One region of the Arthrobacter sp. Y3223164 genome, then DNA from elsewhere that is predicted to be linked to it. Evidence: predicted binding sites of a transcription regulator. Region 1 holds the regulator's gene; the other holds the start of a gene.
What was found. Region 1 encodes Rex, which represses fermentation and respiration genes when NADH is low (regulators of the CRP and FNR family bind a similar motif). Its sites were predicted from a motif close to CTTGTGAANNNNTTCACAAG; they were not measured.
Positions count from the first base shown of each region.

Region 1 (3,400 bases):
CACTTTTCTTCGTGGGGTTGGGGGTGTCCCACTTCTACAACGCGTAGTAATTCTATTATGCTCCGGGCAGGTTCGCCGCACCGGGCAGGAGGTGGGCGCACGGCTCGGCGTAGCGCACCCCGGCGAGGCGGCCGCCGTCGAACTCCAGGGAAGTCACCGAGGCCAGCGTGCACTGGCGGCGGCGGGGATCATGCCAGAGCCGTTTGCCCTCGGCGGCCAGCCGGGTCACCCAGATGGGGAGCTGGTGGCTGACCAGGACCGCCTCGGCGCCCTCCCCGCCGCGTTCCACGGCTATCCGGCGGGCGTCGTCGATGGCCTCGCGCATCCGGGCGGCCTGCGCCGCGTACGGCTCCCCCCAGGACGGCCGGAAGGGATTGTAGAGGTGCGGCCAGTGCCGGGGCTGGTTCAGGTGCGAGCGGATGTCCGCCAGCCCCTCGAAGTGGTTCTCGGCTTCGATGATCCGCTCGTCGGTGACGATCTCGAGGCCGAGGGCCTTGGCGGTCGGGGCCGCGGTCTCCTGGGCCCGGGTCAACGGCGAGGCCACCAGGTAGCTGATCCTGGCGCCGTCGTCGCGGCGTTCGGAAAAGTAGCCGGCGGCACACTCGGCCATTTCCTGGCCCAGCGCGGACAGCCTGAAGCTCGGCAGCCTGCCGTAAAGCACGCGGCCGGGGTTGTGGACCTCGCCGTGGCGGAGCAGGTGGACGGTAGCTTCGGGCATGGGTACAAGTGTCTCAAACCGCCGGTGTTTGCCCAAAAGCCCCGCTGTCCGCCCGTGGGGGTGTAGTGTCTGGCCCCGCTGCCTGCCCGGGAAGAAAATCATCCTTCCGGCCGACCGCCGCGGCACTGGCCTGCATTGTAGTGTTGCCTTAACAGCTGCCAAGCACCTCTGCGGCCGGCGCGCAGGCCTGCCGGACCGAGGGCGACCCGTGTGGATGAGATGAAAAGGAACCGGCCATGAGCACCCCAGTAAACGAACCGAACCAGCCCGGTGACGGGGAGGGCCGGCCCGGAGGCCAGGAACAGCCCCGGTACGGGCAGAACCTGCCGCAATACGGCCAGAACGCGCCTCAGCAGCCCGGCTCGGAGCAGCCTCCCTACGGGCAAAACGCCCCGCAGTACGGGCAGAACCCGCCGCAGTCCGGACCCCAGTATGGACAACAGTACGGGCAGCAGCCGTACGGCCAGGGCCAGCAGGGACAGCCCCCGTACGGCCAGCAGTACGGGCAGTCCCCGTACGGCTACCAGAACGCCGTGCCCGGCCAGTACGGCTACCCCGGCGGGCAGGCGCAGACCGCCGCCAAACCCACGGCGCCGCGCGAGGTCGTCATTGCCTTCTGGTTGATCATTGCTGCCGCCGTGCTGACCGCCATTGAAATGCTGACGGAACTGGCGAACCTGGACGGCACCATGGCGATGGTGCTCAACGACCCGTCGGTCCGCGAAGCCCTGGGCGAGCAGGGCGGCCAGTTCTCCGACGCCGAGCTGGCGGAAATGATGAGGGGTACGGCAGGAGTGTTCATCGTCATCACCGCGGTGATCGCCGTCGGGCTGTACCTGATGGTGGCCTTCGGCGTGAAGGCGGGCAAGAACTGGGCCCGCATCACCGGCGCGGTGTTCGCCGCGCTCTCGCTGTTCGGACTCTTCAACATCTGGTTCGGCACCTTGTCCGTGCTGCTGGGCATCGCGGCGATCGTGCTGCTGTTCCTGCCGGCGTCGAACAGGTTCTTCCAGGCCACCAAGGCGCACAAGTTCGGCGTCTACGGCCGCTGACCGGGAGCGGGTTCCGGCCGCCTGACGGCCGGAACCCGGCGGGGCGCAGCAGTGTTCAGCCGTGCTCCGTCGCCTGCGCCCGTTGCGCGTGGTACGCCAGGATCTGCAGTTCGGTGGCCATGTCCACCTTGCGCAACTGCACGGATGCCGGAACCTGCAACACCGCCGGCGCGAAGCTGAGAATGCTCGTGACGCCGGCTTCGACGAGCCGGTCGCAGAGCCCCTGGGCCGCACCGGCGGGCACGGCCAGGACCGCCATGTTGGTGCCGGTCTGGCGCAGGATAAGTTCCAAGTCACCGATCGGGCTGACGCGCATCCCGGAGACCTCCGACCCGACGACCTGCGGATCCGCGTCGAAGAGCGCCACGACTCCGAAGCCCTTGGTGGTGAATCCGGAGTAGCCGGCCAGGGCCCGGCCCAGGTTGCCGATGCCGACAATCGCGACTTTCCAGTCCTGGGTGAGCCCCAGGGCCGCGGCAATCTCCTGGCCGACCAGCCGCACGTCGTAGCCCACGCCGCGGGTACCGAACGACCCGAGGTAGGAAAGGTCCTTGCGCAGGGTGGGCGGGCTCACGCCGGCGGCCTCGGCCAGTTGCTCGGACGATATGCGTTCCGTACCCTCGGACACCAGCGAATTCAGGGCCCGGAGGTAGATGGTCAGGCGTGCGAGCGCGGCCGGCGGGATCTCGTGGCCGGATGGCTTGGCAGCCTCGGTATCCGGGAGGTGGGTCACTGTTGTCGCTCCGATGCCTGCTGCGGGGCTCCGGCCGTGCCGTTTCCAGCCGTTCCGGGTCCTGGGTGCCGCCGGCGGCTGTCCAACCGCAGGCTTGTGTCCCCCCAAGATTAAGCTCCCCCGCGCCGCTCTCCAACTCCTGTGACGCCGGCCGGGCCGCCCCGGACTACTGTGTGAGCAGCCGTCGCAGCCGGTCCGGATCGATGTGCCAGAAGTCCCGCTGGACGCCGTCGATCATGACCACGGGGATCTCCTCGGCGAAGCGCCGTTCGAGCTCGGGGTCCTCGAGGATGTTCTTCTCTTCCCAGGCGAGACCGAGCTCCCCCGCAACGCCCCCGACGGTCTCCCGTGCCGCCTGGCACAGATGGCAGCCGGGTTTGGTCAGCAGCACCAGTTCGTGCCCGGGGCGCGTGTCGGATCCACTCATGCCTTCCACGGTAGCGGCCGGTGGCGCTGAACGGACAATCTCCGGCGCCTCGTTAGACTCGAAGCATGCCCAAGACCGCCGCCGGCCATGCACAGCGCGCCTCGGTCTCCACGGACCCGGGGACGGAAGCGGCATTTTTCGACGTCGACAACACCCTGATGCGCGGCGCCAGCCTGTTCCACGTGGCCCGCAAGATGTACCAGAGCGGCGCCTTCCGGATGCGCGACGCTGCCGGTTTCGGCTTCAAACAGGCCCGCTTCCTGATGCGGGGTGAGAACCTCAAGGACATCCAGTCGATCCGCGACACGGCACTGGCCCTTGCCACCGGCCTGCTGAGCGACGACGTCAAACAACTGGGCGACGAGGTCTACGACGAAGTCATCGCCTCCAAGATCTGGCCCGGAACCAGGGCCCTGGCGGACCAACACCTGCGGGTGGGCCGCAAGGTCTGGCTGGTCACGGCCACGCCG
Region 1 is NZ_JBNHGF010000146.1:1,474-4,873, reverse strand. Features, by position in the region: gene AC5RUJ_RS09125 (TlpA family protein disulfide reductase) at 1-1, opposite strand, end outside; gene AC5RUJ_RS09120 (histidine phosphatase family protein) at 56-718, opposite strand; gene AC5RUJ_RS09115 (hypothetical protein) at 955-1,770, shown strand; gene AC5RUJ_RS09110 (redox-sensing transcriptional repressor Rex) at 1,826-2,503, opposite strand; gene AC5RUJ_RS09105 (glutaredoxin family protein) at 2,670-2,930, opposite strand; gene AC5RUJ_RS09100 (HAD family hydrolase) at 2,996-3,400, shown strand, end outside.

Region 2 (3,400 bases), on a different contig from region 1:
GTGAGCGGGGCGTGCACTGGCTCGCGCACGAAGGTCCCGGCGTGATGCCGCTGCCGGATGGTGACTCCGGCATTCCCGGCCTGGACGACCGGACCCGCCGGGGCCGCTTCCTGCTCTCGCACAACGGGCGCCCGGTGGCGGTCAGCGGCCCGCACGGCCAGTTTCTGGACTGGCTACCGCAGGAGAGCCGCTAGCGGGTCACGCATTGGCCGGCGGAGATCGTCTCCTGATAGCCGAGGGCTGCGTCGACGACCGGCTGGACCTCCGCCAGGGTCAGGGCGTAGCCCACCGGCACGTCCTCCGTGGACTTGGCGAAGACCACGCCGGCCACGTTTCCGTCCGCATCAAGCAAAGGTCCGCCGGAATTGCCCTGCTGCACGTTCGCCGCCAGTGTGTAGACCTCGAGCGACGACGGGTCCGCACCGTAAATGTTCTGGACCAGCACCTGCGAACGGCCCTGCACGGTGGCCGGCTTGCTCTGGAAGGGACCGCCGGCCGGGTAGCCCTGGAACGCCGCCAGGTCGCCTTCGGACAGTTCGCCCGCCAGCGGCAGCGGCCGCACGTCCAACCCGTCCACGGTCAGGACGGCCAGGTCGCGCACCGGGTCGAAGAACACGACCCGTCCGGGCAGCACCCGGCCGTCGGGGATCTCCACCACCGGTTCGTTGACGCCGGCCACCACGTGGGCGTTGGTCAGCACGCGGTCCGGGGCCACCGCAAAGCCGGACCCGGTCTGGTTCTGCCCGCATTGGAAGGCCGTCCCCGCGATCCGCAGCACGGAGGCCGCCGCCTCGTTCAGGGCCGCGGTATCGGTGCTGGCATCGGGAACCGGCGCCGACTCCTGCGGCACCTGCGGGTCGAGGACCAGCGGGATGCCGTCCGCAACAACGATCGAGCGCACCTGCGCCGCCCACGCCTTCACCGGATCCGGGGTGAGGTTTTCGATCGACGCGATCACCTTGGACGCGGCTATCTGCTGCGAGATGAACGGCACGCCCATGGTGCCCAGGCTGAACGCCAGCATGGAGATCACCAGCGCGGTCACGGCGAGATTCATCAAGCCGCCCAGCAGCCGGTCCAGCGGCCGCAGCGGCGGGAAGTCCATCCGGCGCCGGATGGCCGCGCCGATACCCGTTCCCAGGGCGTGCCCGAGCACCACGAGCAACATGGCCACGGCAATGGCTGCGGTCAGCCGCCAGGCGCTGTCGGGGACCCATTCACTGACCAGGGGGATGGCGAAGAAAGCTGCCACCGCTCCCAGGGCGATGCCGGCGATGCCGCCGAGGGTGAGCAGGAACCCCTTGCGCAGACCTGAGACCAGGTACGCCAAGAGGATCAGCAGCAGGACAACGTCCAGGATGGTCAGGCCGAAAATCACTCATTCTCCGTTGCGGTGGGATGTGCATCAGTCTAGGCGGTCCGCCCGCGGGAATTATTAACCGCCGTTACGGGTTGTCACCTCCGGCAGCCCGTGCCGGTGCTCGATGCCGCGCTTTCCTCCTCTGGGAGCGAAAAGCCTTGTGGAAGATGTCACACGGGCTTTACATACGGCAAAATGGAGAACAGTGCCCCCACGGGAGAGCAGCTTGAACCCCAGCCGAACAGTACTAACTTGGAGAATTCATGGACGTAGAGATCCTTCGCCGCGCACCTCTTTTTGCCACTCTTGACGACGACGTTTTCGCCGCGCTGACCGACGAGCTGACCGAGGTCGACTTGTCCCGCGGCGCATCGGTGTTCCGCGAAGGTGACCAGGGCGACCAGCTCTACTTCATCGTCTCCGGCAAGATCAAGCTGGGCCGCACCGCTGCCGACGGCCGCGAGAACCTGGTGGCCATCCTCGGCCCGGGCGAGCTCTTCGGTGAGATGGCCCTCTTCGACCCGAGCCCGCGCAGCACCTCGGCGACCGCCGTCTCCGAGACCCGCCTCGCCGGGCTGAAGAACGAGAATCTGCGCGGTTTGCTGGAGACCCGCCCCGAGGTGTCGGCGCAGCTGCTGCAGGCTTTGGCCCGCCGCCTCCGCCGCACCAATGACTCGCTGGCCGACCTGGTCTTCTCCGACGTTCCGGGCCGCGTAGCCAAGGCCCTGCTGGACCTGGCCGACCGCTTCGGCCGCCCCGCCACGGACGGCATCCTGGTGGCACACGAACTGACGCAGGAAGAGCTGGCCCAGCTGGTCGGCGCCTCCCGCGAAACCGTCAACAAGGCGCTGGCCGAGTTCGTCCAGCGCGGCTGGCTGCGCCTGGAAGCGCGCGCGGTAGTCATCCTGGACATCCAGCGGCTGCGCCAGCGTTCGCGCTGATTTTCGACACAAAAGTACGACGGCGGGGGCTCACCGATGGTGGGCCCCCGCCGTCGTCGTGGCTTGAAATGGTGGGTGCCGTTGGCCGTCCGGCACGGGCCCATCGGGGCTGGGTCCGTGTTGGCGGAGCGGCTCAGCGTCCCCGCGGGGCGGCACCGCCTTCGGTGGCCGCGTTGGCCGCGACCTCCAGCATGGGCACACCGTCAACCTGGATCAGTTCCGGGTGGTAGAGCCGCTGCGGGCGCTTGTGCGAGAGGTAGGCGATGCAGCCGCGGGCGCCGGCGATCTTTTCCACGATGATTTCCACCGCGGGCGAGGTCACCTCGCTGAACGTCAACCCGCGGGTGTCGGGCTGGTCCACCAGATCGCCCAGCGTCGTGGTCGTCCGCCCCGCCACCAGCTCCTGCGCCGGCAGCCAGGAGGCCCACACGCCCTTGCTTTCCAGCAGGGACGGCCGCTGGTTGGCTGGCTGGGCCGCAGCGAAGTAGCGCGTGTCGAAGCGGCGATGGGCAAAATCGGGGCTGAGCCAGTGGGCCACGGGTTTGAGCAAGTCGGTGCGGACGCCGAGTCCGCGCTTGCCGAGCGCTTCGCCGAAGGACACCTCCTGGGCGGCGACGGCCTCGCGGGTCCGCATCCAGTCGGCGCCGGAGGTGGACTCCGGCAGGGTGGATTCATCCGGACCGGCCAGCAACACGCCGGTTTCCTCGAACAGCTCGCGGATGGCACCCACGACGTGGGCGTGGGCCAGGCGGTGGTCGTCCAGCCCGAGCATCTCGGCCCATTTGCTCGGCGAGGGGCCGTACCAGGTCACCGGGTCGCCGTCGCTCTCCTCCACGCTGCCGCCGGGAAAGGCCACCGTGCCCAGCGGAGAGGAGCCCGACCGGTAGCCGAGGTACGTTTCCGTGCCGGCCGCGCCGTCCCGAACGAGGACGACCGAGGAGGCCATCCGGGGCTTGCGCGGCGTACGTTCCCCGTGGTGGAACCAGCTGTGGGCCGCGCCCAGCTGGTCCGGTACCACGGGGAAGAGCCGCTGCTCCTCGCGCAGCGGACTAGCTGAATTCGGCAATCAGTTCTACCTCGACCGGCGAATCCAGCGGCA
Region 2 is NZ_JBNHGF010000037.1:10,462-13,861, reverse strand. Features, by position in the region: partial or broken gene AC5RUJ_RS04020 (DUF2332 family protein) at 1-194, shown strand, start outside; gene AC5RUJ_RS04015 (MarP family serine protease) at 191-1,375, opposite strand; gene AC5RUJ_RS04010 (Crp/Fnr family transcriptional regulator) at 1,624-2,301, shown strand; gene AC5RUJ_RS04005 (NUDIX hydrolase) at 2,435-3,367, opposite strand; gene AC5RUJ_RS04000 (RidA family protein) at 3,351-3,400, opposite strand, start outside.
Region 2: the regulator Rex is predicted to act here: its motif matches at 1,518-1,537, upstream of AC5RUJ_RS04015 (MarP family serine protease).